DNA from 3 places in the Neptunomonas sp. XY-337 genome. Region 1 is predicted to be linked to each of the others. Evidence: predicted binding sites of a transcription regulator. Region 1 holds the regulator's gene; each other region holds the start of a gene.
What was found. The regulator PhoB, encoded in region 1, activates phosphate uptake and scavenging genes when phosphate is short. The targets are predictions, from matches to a motif close to TGTCATANNNNTGTCANA.
Positions count from the first base shown of each region.

Region 1 (5,008 bases):
CGCTAGGATGAGAATGCGTTGCTTGGGTTGCAAGTTAGCGCCCTCAAAGAGCGCTTGCCACGCTGTTAAACCTGCTAGAGGGAGTGCTGCTGCCACATTCATATCGACATTTTCGGGGACTCTTGCCAGTGATGCGGCGGGTGCTGCGATCTGTTCAGCAAAGCAGCCTGCGCGCGCTGGGAAGTGGATAAAGCCACAGACGCGATCAGCAGTTTGATAGTCCGCTACATCTGCACCACATGCCATCACTGTACCTGAGAACTCCCATCCTGGAATAAAGGGTAACTCACCAATGAAGGGTGCAGCACCGCCGCCAGAACATGTTTTCCAATCGATGGGGTTGATACCCGCCGCATGGGTTTGAATCAGCACATCACCTAACTTCAGGCTCGGTTCGCTTACCTCTTCATATCCTAAGACATCGTTACCGCCAAAGGTGTGTAGTTGTATTGCTTTCACGCGGTGCTCCTCGCTACTGGGCTGTTTCGGTCAAACATTAGAGTAGACTTAAGCCTATCTGTGCAGCTCCTGTAACGCAATTCTGCTAGTCTATGGCACCTTATAAGACCAAAAGGAGCAGTGATAAATGAACTTTCTAGCCACGATTGAGCCTTTTCTATTCTGGGGTGGATTGATCGTATTTTGCGTATCGTTGGCGATGTATGTTGGACGTACCAAAGATATGAAGTCAGTGCTGATGTTTTGGCAGCCAACGATCAGCTTTAATGCGATCGAATTCAAAGTAAACCGTGCAGGACTAGGCTTGATGATTCTTGCTGTGGTCATGCGCTTTATCGTCTTTTTTGTTGCTTAGGAGTTAAGATGCGAGGAAATCCTGTCAAAGGAGCGGGCTACCTTTTACGTGGTTTTAGCATGCTGACGCAGCCGGGTATTCGCCAGTTCGTTCTGATCCCGATGTTGATAAACATTCTGCTGTTCTCGGGTGCTATCTGGTTGCTGATCAATGAGTTTGATCGCTGGGTGGCGTACTGGATGTCGCAGTTGCCAACGTGGTTATCTTTTCTTGATTTCCTACTTTGGCCTTTGTTTGCACTGTTGGTGTTAATTGTTGTTTATTACGGCTTCTCTATCGTAGCGAACCTGATCGCCGCGCCGTTCAATGGCTTCCTGTCTGAGAAGGTGGAGCTACAGCAACGTGGTGTGCGTATCGCCGATGATGGTTGGAAGGGGTTGCTGACGATGGTGCCACGCGCGCTTGCGCGTGAGCTGTCTAAGCTAGCGTACTACTTGCCACGTTTATTAGCGTTGCTCGTTATCAGCCTGATACCCGGCGTTAACTTGCTCTCGCCACTGCTCTGGTTTGTCTTCGGCGCTTGGATGATGGCAATTCAATATTGTGACTATCCCATGGATAACAACAAAGTTACTTTCCGTCGTATGAAAGAACTGCTAGCCGAGCGCAATCTCACGTCATTGAGCTTTGGTGCCATCGTTCAGATGGGAATGCTGATTCCGGTGGTGAATCTGATCATGATGCCTGCTGCGGTCATTGGTGCGACGTTGTACTGGAGCGAAGACCAAGCCCAGCGCGCAGGTTGCTAGTACCTAGCTCACCAGCGACTGCGGTGTCTTGGTGAGCATATCCCGGGAGAAGTGGCAGCAGAAGCTGCTACCAACCCCGGGTTGGCTTTCAATCTCTAAGCGAGCGCCGTGGCGCTGCAGCGCGTGCTTCACAATTGCGAGCCCCAAGCCCGTTCCACCTGTGGCAGAAGAGCGCCCTTCATCGACGCGATAAAAACGCTCAGTTAGACGCCCAAGGTGGATCGAATCGATACCAATACCATTATCGGTCACACATAAATGACCACCTTCAGTGTCTACTTCCCAAGTCACCTTGATATGGCCTTGAGCGGGCGTGTAGCGAACCGCGTTAAACACAAGGTTAGAGAAGGCGTTTTGCAGCTCTTGTGACTGCCCTAGCAGATCATAGTTGGGGTTGGCATCTAACTCTATATGATGCTCCTTATCGCCAGATAGTGCGATAGCATCAGCCTGAATGGAACGCAGCATCCCTTGAATATTGACAGGGTTTTCATCGGGAATGTGTTGGCTGGCTTCAAGCCGCGACAGTAGCAGCAGATCGGATACTAAGCTTTCCATACGAATGGCTTGGTTCTGCATCTGCGTGAGTGCGCGCTCCATGGGTTTGGGTAGTGGCTGGTCCAGAAAGGTTTCGAGGTAGCCGCGAATAACTGTAAGCGGTGTGCGCAGCTCGTGTGATGCATTAGCAACAAAGTCTTGTCGCGTCTGCTCAAGACGTATTAGTCGCGTAATATCACGGGCAACAATCAAACGATCACCCACACCAAACTCGGTGATCTGGTACTGTAAAACCGTATCGTTGTGCAGCGGGCTAGGTAACTGCAAAGGCTCTTCGTACTGCGCTTTGCGGTAATAGCGAATAAAGCGAGGGTCGCGCAGCAAGTTCATGAGAGGTTTGCCGCGATCGGCTGAGCTTTTCAAGCCGATCAGCCGCTCAGCTGCACGATTCCACCACTCTAAGTTATTTTGCTTATCAACAATAACGACCGCATCAGGGAGAGCAGAGGAGGACTGCTGGAAGCGGCTGATAACACTACGTAGATCTTTGCTCTTGTTGCGATGGCGCTTTTGCAAGCGTGCGAGATCGTCGAAGATATCGCCCCACTGGCCATGGCTTTCAGGCGGCAGTAAATCGGTGCTTAATAGCCATTTTTGCAGGCGGCGTGTTTGTCGTAGTTGCAGGTAGGCCCAGAGCGATAAACCCGCAACCAGTCCCCAACTTAAACTACCTAGCAGTAAGCCAATAAAAGCTGGCAGTGCGATAACAGCAAAGAGGCCGCTAACGCCAGCACGAGGCGATTTTTGCATAAACTGTTTAACCTAGATTGCGTGCAGCAGCGGTGCTATGCAACCTGCGTCGAGAAGCGGTAGCCCGTGCCGCGCACTGTTTGTACCAAATGGTCGTGCTGACTACCCAGCGCTTTGCGCAAGCGTCGGATATGCACATCCACAGTGCGTTCTTCAACGTAAACATTGCCACCCCAAACCATATCGAGCAACTGCCCACGGGAGTATGCGCGGTCTTGGTGGGTCATGAAGAACTGTAACAAACGAAACTCGGTTGGGCCAAGTTCTATTGGCTTGTCATTGGCGGTCACGCGGTGTGAAATTGGATCGAGTGTTAACCCTTCAACTGTAACGGGTTCTTCGATCCCTTTAGGCGTCGCTCGGCGAAGCACTGCTTTGAGGCGTGCAACGAGTTCGCGTGGTGAAAAAGGCTTGGTGATGTAGTCATCAACACCGGCTTCAAGGCCTTTTACCTTATGCTCCTCTTCCGTTTTAGCCGTGAGCATAATAATCGGCACATCAGCGGTGGTTTCATCTTTACGCAGGCGGCGTGCCAACTCAATGCCACTCATGTTTGGCATCATCCAATCGAGCAGAATCATATCTGGCTTTTGATCAACAACTAACGCATGTGCTTCTTGAGCATTATCTGCCTCGATGCACTCGTAGCCTGCCATCTCCAGAGCTACTGCAATCATTTCCCTGATAGGAGCTTCGTCATCAACGATCAGCACTTTCTTGCTTGCCGACATGGGTAAACCGCCTCTTACGCTTAAAATAAGACGGGAGTATTACAATGTTTTATTGTGACACTATTGTTACATGCTAGAACAATTCACTAAAGATAGTGAAGAAAAATGCCAACAAAGACCGACAACCCCGCGTAGTGGTTATTCAAAAAGGCACGAAAACAAGGGGCTCGCTCGCGATCTTTGATCAGCCGCATCTGGTAAACAAAGCAACCGACAGCCCCCAGTAGGCCGAGATAGTAAAAGCCACCGAGCTGAGCCAGAAAGCCCGCTACTACAAGGAGGATAAGGGTGAGTATCAGCAGTATCGCGATAATGAGTTTATCGTATTGGCCAAACAGAATAGCGGTCGATTTGATACCAATCTTGAGGTCATCATCTCGGTCAACCATGGCGTACATGGTGTCGTAAGCCACGGTCCAGAGTAGCTTGGCACTGTAGATCACCCATGCGATCAGCGGAATCTGTTCGCCAACAGCGGTAAATGCCATGGGGATCGCCCACCCAAACGCTGCGCCGAGAACCACTTGCGGTAGGTGGGTATAACGTTTCATAAAAGGGTAGAGTGATGCGAGAAACAGACCACCAAATGACATAAGAATCGTCATCGTATTGGTTAGCAGCACTAAGCCAAATGCAACAAGCATGAGCGCAGCAAACAGTAATAGTGCTTCTTTGGCGGTGATTTTTCCCGTCGCTAAGGGGCGTTGAGCGGTGCGCTTTACATGCCCATCAACTTTCCGATCTGCAAAGTCGTTGATAACACAGCCAGCGGAGCGCGTCAGAAAAACGCCCAATGTAAAGACAGCAATGAGCTTGAGGTCGGGAATGCCTTCAGATGCGATCCATAGTGCCCACAAGGTTGGCCATAACAGCAGGTAGCTGCCGATAGGCCGGTTGAAACGCGTCAAATTGACATAGACATCCAACCGCTCGCGTAAGCTCATGGGCTTAAATAGGGGGGCACCGGGCATAACAATCCTTTTATATCATCACCCGTCACCTTTGAAAGTCACCGTGACGGTATGCTAATGGAATTCAACCCCGTTTGAGATCAGGGCTAGCTCGTTGTGGGCTGATAGTTTACCTGCTCTAGTGCCGGTAAAAAAACCTCACATACGAGTAGGGGTTTATTGGATAGATAAAACTGGGAGCGCCGTGCCCATAGCGTTTGCTCGCTGGTGATATCGAACCGGCTGACTTCGAGGGGGCCGCGGCGCATGGTTCGGTCATTAAAGAGCACACTGCCTAGCGACCGGTTACCGACGTGGTGGAGCTGTCGCTCGCGACCTGTCAGCGTTGCCGCAGGAATAATTGAGCGTGCGTAAACCCACGGCTCCTGATTGCCCAGTAAGTGGACTTCACGAATGAGTGCGAGCTGGCGTGGTGGCATTCCCAATATCTGTGCT
Region 1 covers NZ_SPLL01000004.1:363,576-368,583, forward strand. Annotated here, with positions in the region: gene E4L36_RS11685 (NADP-dependent oxidoreductase) at 1-459, opposite strand, end outside; gene E4L36_RS11690 (hypothetical protein) at 587-814, shown strand; gene cysZ (sulfate transporter CysZ) at 823-1,563, shown strand; gene phoR (phosphate regulon sensor histidine kinase PhoR) at 1,567-2,871, opposite strand; gene phoB (phosphate regulon transcriptional regulator PhoB) at 2,907-3,602, opposite strand; gene ubiA (4-hydroxybenzoate octaprenyltransferase) at 3,689-4,546, opposite strand; gene E4L36_RS11715 (chorismate lyase) at 4,660-5,008, opposite strand, start outside.

Region 2 (5,008 bases), 250 kb from region 1:
GAGGCCAGCCACGATACCAGCACCACCTAGCAGCAGAATCCATGCTGGCATTGCCGATTTCTGTACAACCTCACCCCCAGAGTTAACCACACCGACAATCGCTGCCAACGGGCCAACTGCGTTCGCCACATCGTTTGAACCGTGCGCAAATGCCATGGCACATGCGGTGAACATCATCAGGACGCCAAATACTTTCTCAACGCTGGCGAAGTGGTAATCTTTATCTGCTTCTGGGTCGGCTTTCACTTTCTTGAGCATAGCAATACCCAGCATCATTGTAAGTGCCGCCACGCCAACAGAGATCAGCGCACTCATACCCCATGACAGATCAAGACCGATATGCTTCAAACCCTTGGTGAAGGTCACCATGGAAACAATGAAACCTACCAAGAAGATGTACATCGGTACGTAGCGCTTCGCGTTTTCGAATGGATTAGCAGTATCCAAAATCAGGCGTTGGACGCTACGGAAGAGGAAGAAGGCTATAAAGCCCGCCGTGACCGGCGAGACCACCCAGCTCGCAACAATCTTAGACACTTTGCCCCAGTTAACCGCATCGGCCGATATACCGACTGCTGCGAAGCCGACAATAGCACCGACAATCGAGTGCGTTGTCGATACTGGCCAGCCAAAATGCGTAGCGACCAAGAGCCAAATACCCGCTGCCAACAAGGCTGACATCATGCCGAACACCAGTAGTTCTGGATTGCCTGACAAAATGCCGGGATCGATAATCCCTTTACGGATCGTCGAGGTAACTGCCCCACCCGCTAGATAGGCACCGGCAAACTCGAAAAGAATCGCGATCATGATCGCTTGTTTAAGGGTCAGGGCTTTGGAGCCGACGGAGGTACCCATGGCGTTTGCCACATCGTTTGCACCAACACCCCAAGCCATGAAAAAGCCAAAGATACAGGCCAAAATAACGATAATATCGCCGTACTGCGCAATAATACTCATGATTATGCCTTTCGTAAGTTAGAAATTAGCGAGCTAGCAACAGCTGTAGACGGCTGCCGACTTGTTGAGCGCGGTCGGCAAGGTCGCCGATCCAGTTGATTACCTTGTACAAGAACATGGCATCAATCGGGTGCAATTGGCGCTCAATTTCAAACAGTTGGGAGCGGATCTCGCGCTCGAGCTCATCGTTCTTGTGCTCAAGCTCGTCCAGCTCAATGATCATATTTTCAACGATCTCGACTTCACGACCGCGGAAGCCAGTACCTACCAGCTCGTCCAGCTCATTGAGGGATTTGAGGGCTTGCTCAGAGGTGGCAAGAGCAGAGCGAACAAACGCGAGCATTTGTGGTTGGATAGGCTCTGGAATCGGCATTTCGCGGCCTAGCATGATGCCGGAAATATCTTTTGCGCGATTCGCTATCTTGTCTTGCATGCGCAATAGTTCTAAAAGGTCCGAACGTGGTACCGGTAGGAACACGCTGTTGGGCAAGTTTTGACGAACATCCTTTTTCAGTGCGTCTGCTTCGCCTTCCAAAACCGCAATGCGGTGCTGAATGTCCTTGGCTTTTGTCCAGTCATCAGCGATAACTGCTTCGAAGAATGGCAGTAGCTCACGTGCGCAAGTATTTGCTTTCGCAATATGCTCTTGCATCGGTTTGAAAGGTGAGCGGGCGAACATTTGCAAAATAGGATTATTGGTAACCATAACCTTGGGCCTAATTGAAATTTTTTCGGGCGCAAGTATAAAAGCCGGTGTCATTTATTTGTAGCGAAAATGACATGAAATGGTAAAAAAAGTGTCATTTATTGCGTCGAATCAGTCTGTTTTGTTGTAATAAAAATGTAATAAATCACGACTGTATATGATGCGTAAATGAGAGCGATATACATTGTAAATCATATGGCTTTTGAGCCATTTTCTGACGTTGGGGAAGTGTGTGGCGACTGAAACTGAATTGAAAATGCTGGTTCCTGAAGAGGATATCGAAAGACTAAAAAGCGAGTTGAGCGATATGGCAGGAACCGCAGGCGAGCATAAAATGCTGCAAAACCAGTACTACGACACCCCTTCGCTTACATTGAGTGGTGCCAAGGTCGCGTTGCGGATTCGCCGTGATGGTGAGGCTTTTATCCAAACCTTCAAAACCCAAGGGCGCAGCATCAACGGACTGCACCAGCGTCAAGAATGGGAGTGGGTACTGGCAACACCACAGTTGGACCTGCAAAAGCTCACTGAAGTGGAGTGGCCTGAGGCGTTAGATAAAGCCCAACTACAAGATCAGCTACTTGCTATTTTCAGTACCGATTTTACGCGCACCCTTTGGGATATTCAGTGGCAAGGAAGTGAATTAGAGGTGGTGATCGATCAAGGCCGTGTTGTGTTTGAGGATCCAGACACTGAGCAGCGCTACCAAGAGCCCATTTGCGAAGTGGAGATTGAACTCAAGCGCGGTGCTGAAGCAGCCATCAACAGTTTTGCCCAGCAGTTGCAACAGCAGATCCCCTCCTTGGTTCCCAGCGATATAAGCAAAGCTCAGCGTGGCTATCGGCTTTTCGATTGTGCTCGCAACGGCTGATAAAGATCATCCCCACGGGCGGCAACCTTTGATAAGCTGAGACAAAATCGATTGAGCGGATGGAGTCTTAAATGTTGCAGCCCGATTACAGCCAATTTCCTGCTGAACTGCATGACCTTCTCAAACAACAGCTAACGCGCTTGGAAGACCACCATGAGCTGATCGCGACGGCGCTCGATGATGCGCTGCTACCCGAGCTGTATCAGGTTTTGATTGGCAGTGACTTTGTGACCGAGCAACTGCAACGTCGCCCGGAGTTTCTCTCCGAACTCATGGCTCGAAACGCGTTAACCGAACCCTACACGGCTGCTACGTATCGGGCGCTTATCCAAGATGCCACCCAAACGCTCAGCAGCGCTGAAGCGCTGATGCCGGTGCTGCGCCGCTTGCGTCAGCAAGAACAGATCCGTTTGATCTGGCGTGATCTCACGCGGCGTGCTGATATGGCAAGTACCACTCAAGAGCTGAGTTGGATGGCTGACGCGTTTATCGATGTCACACTGGAGCATCTCTATCGTTTCCATTGTGAGCGCTTTGGCACGCCGCACGGGCCTGCTGATGAACAGGGCGAGCGCCAACCGCAGCGGATGGTTGTGATCGGGATGGGCAAGCTCGGTGCCAATGAGTTGAACCTCTCCTCCGATATCGATTTGATGTTCTGCTTCCCTGAAAATGGCGAGACAGTGGGCGGGCGAAAGTGTCTGGCTAACCAAGACTTTTTCATTCGCCTTGGACAAAAGCTGATTCAAACCCTCGATACCCTCAATGGCGAGGGATTTGTCTTCCGCGTGGATATGCGATTACGCCCGTTTGGCTCTGCAAGCCCCTTAGCGATCAGCTTTGCGGCGATGGAGCACTACTATCAAGATCAAGGCCGTGACTGGGAACGCTACGCCATGATCAAAGCGCGTATTGTCGCAGGTGATCAAGAGAAAGGGGCAGAACTGCTCAAAGAGCTGCGCCCGTTTGTGTATCGCAAGTATATCGATTTCAGCGCGTTTGAGTCACTGCGCGATATGAAAGAGATGATCAACCGTGAAGTGCGCCGCAAAGGTCTGGAGGACAACGTCAAACTCGGCTCTGGCGGTATTCGTGAGGTGGAGTTTATTGCACAAGCTTTCCAGCTAATCCGCGGCGGACGTGATCTGCGGCTGCAGCAGCGTGAGTTGCGCAATATTCTTCCGCTCCTACCTGAAACGGTGGGTATGCCCGAACATGCAGTCACAGAACTGTTGGATGCATACACCTTTTTGCGTAACACCGAACACGCCATTCAAGCGCTCGCTGATAAGCAAACTCAGGAGCTACCGCAGGATGAACTTGGCCGAGCACGGCTGGCATTTGTGATGGGCTTTTCTGATTGGCAGACCTTTGTAAATGAATTAGACGCGCAGCGTGACGCTGTGCGTCGCCACTTTGCGGATGTCATTGCGCCGGCTGAAGAAAGCACCGGTGATGAGGCGAGTACCAATAACTGGCTAACCGTCTGGACCGATGAGCTATCCGACGAAGAGGGCGCTGCGGTGATGGCGGAGCAAGGCTTCGATGACCCAGCACGCGCGTTTAAGCTGATTAACGATCTGAAGCACTCGCGTACAGTGCAGATGCTGCAGCAAACCGGCCTTGAGCGCTTAAAAGCGGTATTACCGCAGCTACTTGAACAGATCTCTGCGGTGGATAACGCCACCGAAACTTTGAGCCGCGTCCTAACGCTGGTGCAAGCGGTGTTGCGCCGCTCGGCATATCTGGTGTTGCTCGCGGAGAATCCCGCTGCGATTCAGCAACTTATCAAGCTATGTTCGTCATCGGTGTGGTTTGCTGATCAACTGGCGAAAAAGCCAGTGCTGCTCGATGAGTTGATTGACCCACGCACCCTCTACACACCGCCGGACAAAGCCCAGCTTGAAGCGGAGCTGCGTCAGCAGTTGCTGAGGATTCCACAAGAGGATACTGAGCAACTGATGGAGGCGCTGCGTTACTTCAAAAGCGCCCATATGTTGCGGGTTGCCGCCTCAGACATTACCGGCGTACTGCCGCTGATGAAGGTGAGCGATTACCTGACATGGCTGGCGGAGGCGATTCTGAAAAGCGTTTTGGAGATCGCTTGGGGCTTGATGGTTGAAAAGCATGGCCGCCCGCTCAAAAGCGCAGGTACTCCCAGCGAGCTGGATTTTATTGTTGTTGGCTACGGCAAGCTCGGCGGCATTGAGCTGTCTTATGGTTCGGATCTGGATCTGGTCTTTATCCACGACTGCGACCCGAACCTCTTTACCGACGGTGAAAAGTCCATCGCCAACTCAGTGTTCTTCACCCGCTTAGGGCAACGCATCATCCATATCCTGAACACCTTTACCGCCGGCGGTCAGCTTTATGAGGTAGATATGCGCCTGCGGCCTTCCGGTAATTCGGGGTTGTTGGTGTCATCGTTGAGCGCCTTTGAAGAATATCAGCATAAGGAAGCTTGGACATGG
Region 2 covers NZ_SPLL01000004.1:108,750-113,757, reverse strand. Annotated here, with positions in the region: gene E4L36_RS10505 (inorganic phosphate transporter) at 1-960, opposite strand, end outside; gene E4L36_RS10500 (TIGR00153 family protein) at 986-1,666, opposite strand; gene E4L36_RS10495 (CYTH domain-containing protein) at 1,899-2,537, shown strand; gene glnE (bifunctional [glutamate--ammonia ligase]-adenylyl-L-tyrosine phosphorylase/[glutamate--ammonia-ligase] adenylyltransferase) at 2,609-5,008, shown strand, end outside.
Region 2: a site for PhoB is predicted at 1,792-1,809, ahead of E4L36_RS10495 (CYTH domain-containing protein). Genes of this name have one in related genera too.

Region 3 (5,008 bases), on a different contig from region 1:
CAATAGCCACTTTGTTGTTAGCGTAAAAGGTGGATGGATTCGTGTTTGTCTGCAACAAGTTAAATAAGCTCTGCTGCTAAGATTTTATTGCGGTGCACAATTTGGCATACTGAGTGTAAATTAGATGGGGATAGATATGTTAGATCGACTGCAAAGGGTTTGGTTTTCGTTGTGGGATGGTGTGTTAGGCGTGTTTTCGGGAAGCGCTCTTCTTAAAGGTGTAGCCTTGCTGGTATTGCTTTATGTGGCAATTGCTGGAGCGCTTGGTGTTTTCTGGAGTATTGAGCCAGACCAGCCCGCATTGCCTGCTAAGTCAGACGTGGCGGGTGTGGCAACGACGACAGCTCTGATCGATGTGACGGCGACTTTATTGGAGAAGCAGGGTGGCTACATCAGCAACGATAAACTGCCTCCAGGTGTTTGGTTGGACAATATGCCTAACTGGGAGTTCGGCGTTCTTGTGCAAGCGCGAGATATGGCACGTGCTATGCGTAAGGATTTTAGCCGCTCTCAATCCCAATCAACCGAAGACTCGTCTCTGGCTCAAGCAGAGCCCATGCTGAACTTCAATAATAATAGTTGGTTGTTTCCTGCAACAGAAAGTGAGTATAAGAAAGCGTTAAAAGGGTTTAGGGAGTATTTGGCCCGTTTAGAGAATCCTGCTGAGCAATCTGCCCAGTTTTATGCTCGTGCGGACAACCTCAATGGTTGGTTGGGGGATGTAAGCACTCGTTTAGGTAGTTTATCTCAGCGCCTTAGTGCTAGCGTTGGTCAAAAGCGCGTCAATCTTGATACGGAACCGGCAGGTGTTACGAACCCCTCTGCCAGCGAGCTTGAAGTCAAAACATCGTGGTTTGAGATCGATGATGTTTTTTACGAAGCTCGCGGCACTGCGTGGGCATTGATTCATCTGTTAAAAGCAGTTGAGCGCGATTTTGGGCCAGCTTTGGATAAGAAAAATGCACGTGTGAGTCTGTTGCAGATCATTCGCGAATTAGAGGCGACTCAAGGCACTATTTGGAGCCCTGTTATTTTGAATGGTACTGAGTTTGGTTTCTTGGCCAATCACTCGCTGGTGATGGCATCTTATATATCCCGAGCGAATGCGGCGATTATCGATCTTCGTGAATTACTTTCTCAGGGCTAACCATCAGGAGGGATAGCTGTGAAACGAGTTGTATACAATCAGAAAGGTGGTGTTGGGAAATCGAGCATTGCTGTTAACTTGGCTGCTATTAGCGCTGCGCAAGGGAAGAAAACAGTCGTGGTTGATCTAGATCCTCAAGGGAATGCGACTGACTATCTTCTCGGCAAAGAGGTTCGAGAGGGGAAAGATATTAAGGACTTTTTCGAGCAAGTGCTAACCTTTCAACTTAAGCCTCAAGCCCCACAAGAGTTTATACACGCCACTGATCACGACAACTTGTTTGTTATCCCTTCGAATTCTTCTTTAGGCGATCTGCAAAGCAAGCTCGAGAGTAAGCATAAAATATATAAACTTCGAGATGCTTTAAACCAACTAAGTGAGTTTGATGCCATTTATATTGATACGCCTCCTGCGTTTAACTTCTTTTCTTTGTCGGCTTTAGTGGCTGCTGAACGGTGCTTGGTGCCGTTTGATTGTGACGATTTTGCGCGGGCGGGTTTGTATGCCTTGATGGAAAACGTTCGTGAGGTGTGCCTAGATCACAACGAGGCGTTAACAATAGAGGGGATCGTTGTGAATCAATATCAAGCTAGAGCATCTCTGCCGCAGCAAGTTGTTGCGGAGCTGAAAGCAGAAGGGTTGCCGATTCTAGAGCAAAAACTGTCCGCATCTGTGAAAATGAAGGAGTCTCACGCTGCTTGCTTACCATTGATCTTTCAAGCCCCGAGCCACAAGCTTACGCTAGAGTTTATTTCTCTTTTTGACAGTCTTCATTAATCACCTGTTTTCTGAGAGTTCGACGCGCATCGTTTTGTTAGGTGCGCGCTTCCCTTCTTTGCTCTTTTAATTTGCGCTTAATCAAACTTGTGTTTGATTCAAGTTCAAAAGTTTCACATTTTCCTAAAAAAACACTACACATTTCTTATTTATTTGTTAACTTGTTTCGAGCCGTTAAGTTTGTGTGCAGCAAATGCAAACCTGTCATTATAGTGTCTTTCTGTAACTATATGATTTAGCTAAAAATAATAATTCGCGGTCTTGTTTTGTCGCAAAGTGGTGACACTTTGCGGCCCTTTGAGGGGTGCTGTGGGTCGTAAAGTTATGATGTTAAAAGAAACTTTTTTAATTGGCGTGTTTTTTTCATAGCAATCCCGCTGCTGTTTTATGCCGCAATCACACAGTCAGAAAAGAGAGTAGCTACATGAGTGTTAGTTTTGAGCTGTCTCGTGAGCCGAGAATGTTGCAACAGTACTATAGGATACGTGAACAGTGCTTCCGTTTAGAGCTCGGTGTTGCGGGCTTTGATGGGGGGGAAGACTGCTATGATGGGTTGAGCGATGTGCTGGTCATTCGTGACGGGGATCGTTGTATTGGTGGTGTTAGAATGCTTGATCCATCGAAGTTACCCGGACACCGACTGCCGTTTGAAGCGGGTGATGTTGATATGCGTAGATACCTTTCCATCGAGCAAGAGCCGTTATCGCAATATTGCCAATGGTCGCGTTTGGCCATTGATCCTAAGTATCGTAATAAGGTTGATTTGTTGCAGTTTTGCAACGCTTTAACTGAGTCTGCCAAAAATAAAGGCTTTTTGTACTCTCTATACATCTCGGAAGGTATTCGTACGCGCTTGTTTATGAAGCTTCATAAAAAGTTGGGTTTTGACTATTACATCCTAGAAGATGTTGAGGTGCCCGTTGAAAATGGATTTGATCAGTTTAAGCACTTGCTGTCAGTGGCTAGGCTTGATAAACAAATGATCGAAATTACCCCGCCTGCCATTCAGTTTGGTCAAACAGCGTAGCCAATTGGCTGCGTTCATCTTGTCGTCATTTTCAGGGGGGTATCATGCCTCCCCTAATTCTATATCGATAGTGTTCCCCGTATTGGCTCGATAAGTAGTTATTCGATCTGACATTTTTGTATGTTAGATTGACAACGGTGTGTGCGTAATGGGCCAAAGTGTCCTACTTTGTAGAGTATTGGAACCTGATTTTGGAGGGCGAGGAAGTGCACCTTTTTGTATCGAAGTTTTTGAGAAAGTCTCTACCTTTGGCAGTGTGTGCGGCTGTGTTATCCGGCTGTAGCATCAACTCAGATCATCCGATGGTTGCTGAAGAGGAGCGCTTTGCTGAATACGACTACAACTATGTTATTGGACCTGGCGATGACGTGCAGATCTTTGTATGGGGTAATGACGATCTTTCCGTAACCGTCCCGGTTCGCCCGGATGGCAAGATTACAACGCGCTTAGCAGAAGATCTGCAGGCAAGCGGAAGGACCTCCACAGAGCTTGCGCGCGAGATCGAAGAGGTCTACTCCCAATATATCAAGAACCCTATTGTAACTGTCATTATTGACGAGTTTGTCACCATTCCTGATCAGCAGATTAGGGTTGTTGGTGATGGCGTTAGCCCCACAGGTGTACCTTACTCTAAGCACATGACTTTGCTTGATGTCATGATTTTGGTGGGTGGTCTTAATGAGTTTGCAGACGGAGATGCGGCTAAGCTCATTCGTATGGTAGACGGTGAACAGCAGACTTATAGCTTGCGTTTGGATTCGCTCCTTAATGAAGGTGATATCGCTGCGAACATGGCGATGAAGCCTGGCGACATCGTAGTAATTCCTGAAGCCTGGTTTTAATCTTCTTTTTACAAGGGCGTATAAAAATCAATGCGTGAGATTGTTGCTCAGTTACACAGTGCATTATGGGGCGCGTGGCGCTTTCGTTGGGTCGGCTTAGTTCTGGTTTGGTTAATTGCCATGGGTGGTTGGTTAGCTGTATCACTGACACCAGAAAAATATATTGCTACTGCCCGTATACATGTGGATACCAACTCGGTTCTTAGGCCTTTGTTGCGTGGTTTGGCAATCCAGCCTGATGTGGATCAGCGTATTGCTCTTATGAGCCGAACCCTGCTAAGTCGGCCGAATCTGGAAAAGCTGATGCGTATGGCTGATCTGGATCTTTATGTAAAGAATGACGGCGAGAAGGAGGAGTTGCTCGAGAACTTGCGCAGCTCAATATCGTTGGCCGGAGAGCGCAGAAACGCTTCACTTTACTCGATATCCTTCAAGCATGAAGACCGCAATACCGCCAAAAAAGTCGTTCAGTCGTTAATTACTGTATTTGTTGAAAGTGCCCTTGGTGATAAGCGTAAGGATAGTAGTGGCGCGCAAGAATTCCTTGATAAGCAAATAGCAGATTATGAGCAGCGTCTTATTGAAGCCGAAGCGCGCCTGGCTGACTTTAAACAGCGTAACGTAGGTGTGTTGCCTGGTGAGACGGGTGGTTATTATAAGCGCTTGGAAATTGAACGTGGTCAGCTTGAGGCTGCTTCCTTGCAGTTGCGTGAAACACGCAACCGTAAAGCAGAGCTCGTTCGTCAAATCGATGGAGAAGAGCCAGTCTTCTTGGCAGGGCAAGCTGATGACTCGCCTGAAGTCCTAGCGATCGATGAGCGTATCTCTGCACTCGAACAGCAGTTGGATACACTAGCGCTGAAGTATACTGATCGCCATCCTAATGTACTGCAAGTCAAGGAAGTTATTGCGTCATTAGAGGCGAAGAAGGGAAGTGCAATAGCACGAGCTGAAAGTAATTTGCCCGAGCAGTTCTCGGGGCTTTTGAATAGTCCAGTTTATCAGCAGATGCGAACTATGTTGGCGCAAACTGAAGCGACTGAAGCTGAGCTTAAAACGCGAGTGGATGAGTATGCTCGTCGCGTTAAAAGTCTTGAAGAGAAAGTGGATAATATTCCGCTTATCGAAAGCGAGCTGCAGCAATTGAACCGTGATTACGATGTGATATCGGCTCAGCATAATACGCTGCTGAAACGCCGTGAATCAGCTCGGATT
Region 3 covers NZ_SPLL01000002.1:58,047-63,054, forward strand. Annotated here, with positions in the region: gene E4L36_RS03940 (DUF2333 family protein) at 137-1,147, shown strand; gene E4L36_RS03945 (ParA family protein) at 1,166-1,924, shown strand; gene E4L36_RS03950 (GNAT family N-acyltransferase) at 2,349-2,951, shown strand; gene E4L36_RS03955 (XrtA/PEP-CTERM system exopolysaccharide export protein) at 3,110-3,793, shown strand; gene E4L36_RS03960 (XrtA system polysaccharide chain length determinant) at 3,824-5,008, shown strand, end outside.
Region 3: a site for PhoB is predicted at 2,127-2,144, ahead of E4L36_RS03950 (GNAT family N-acyltransferase). Genes of this name have one in related genera too.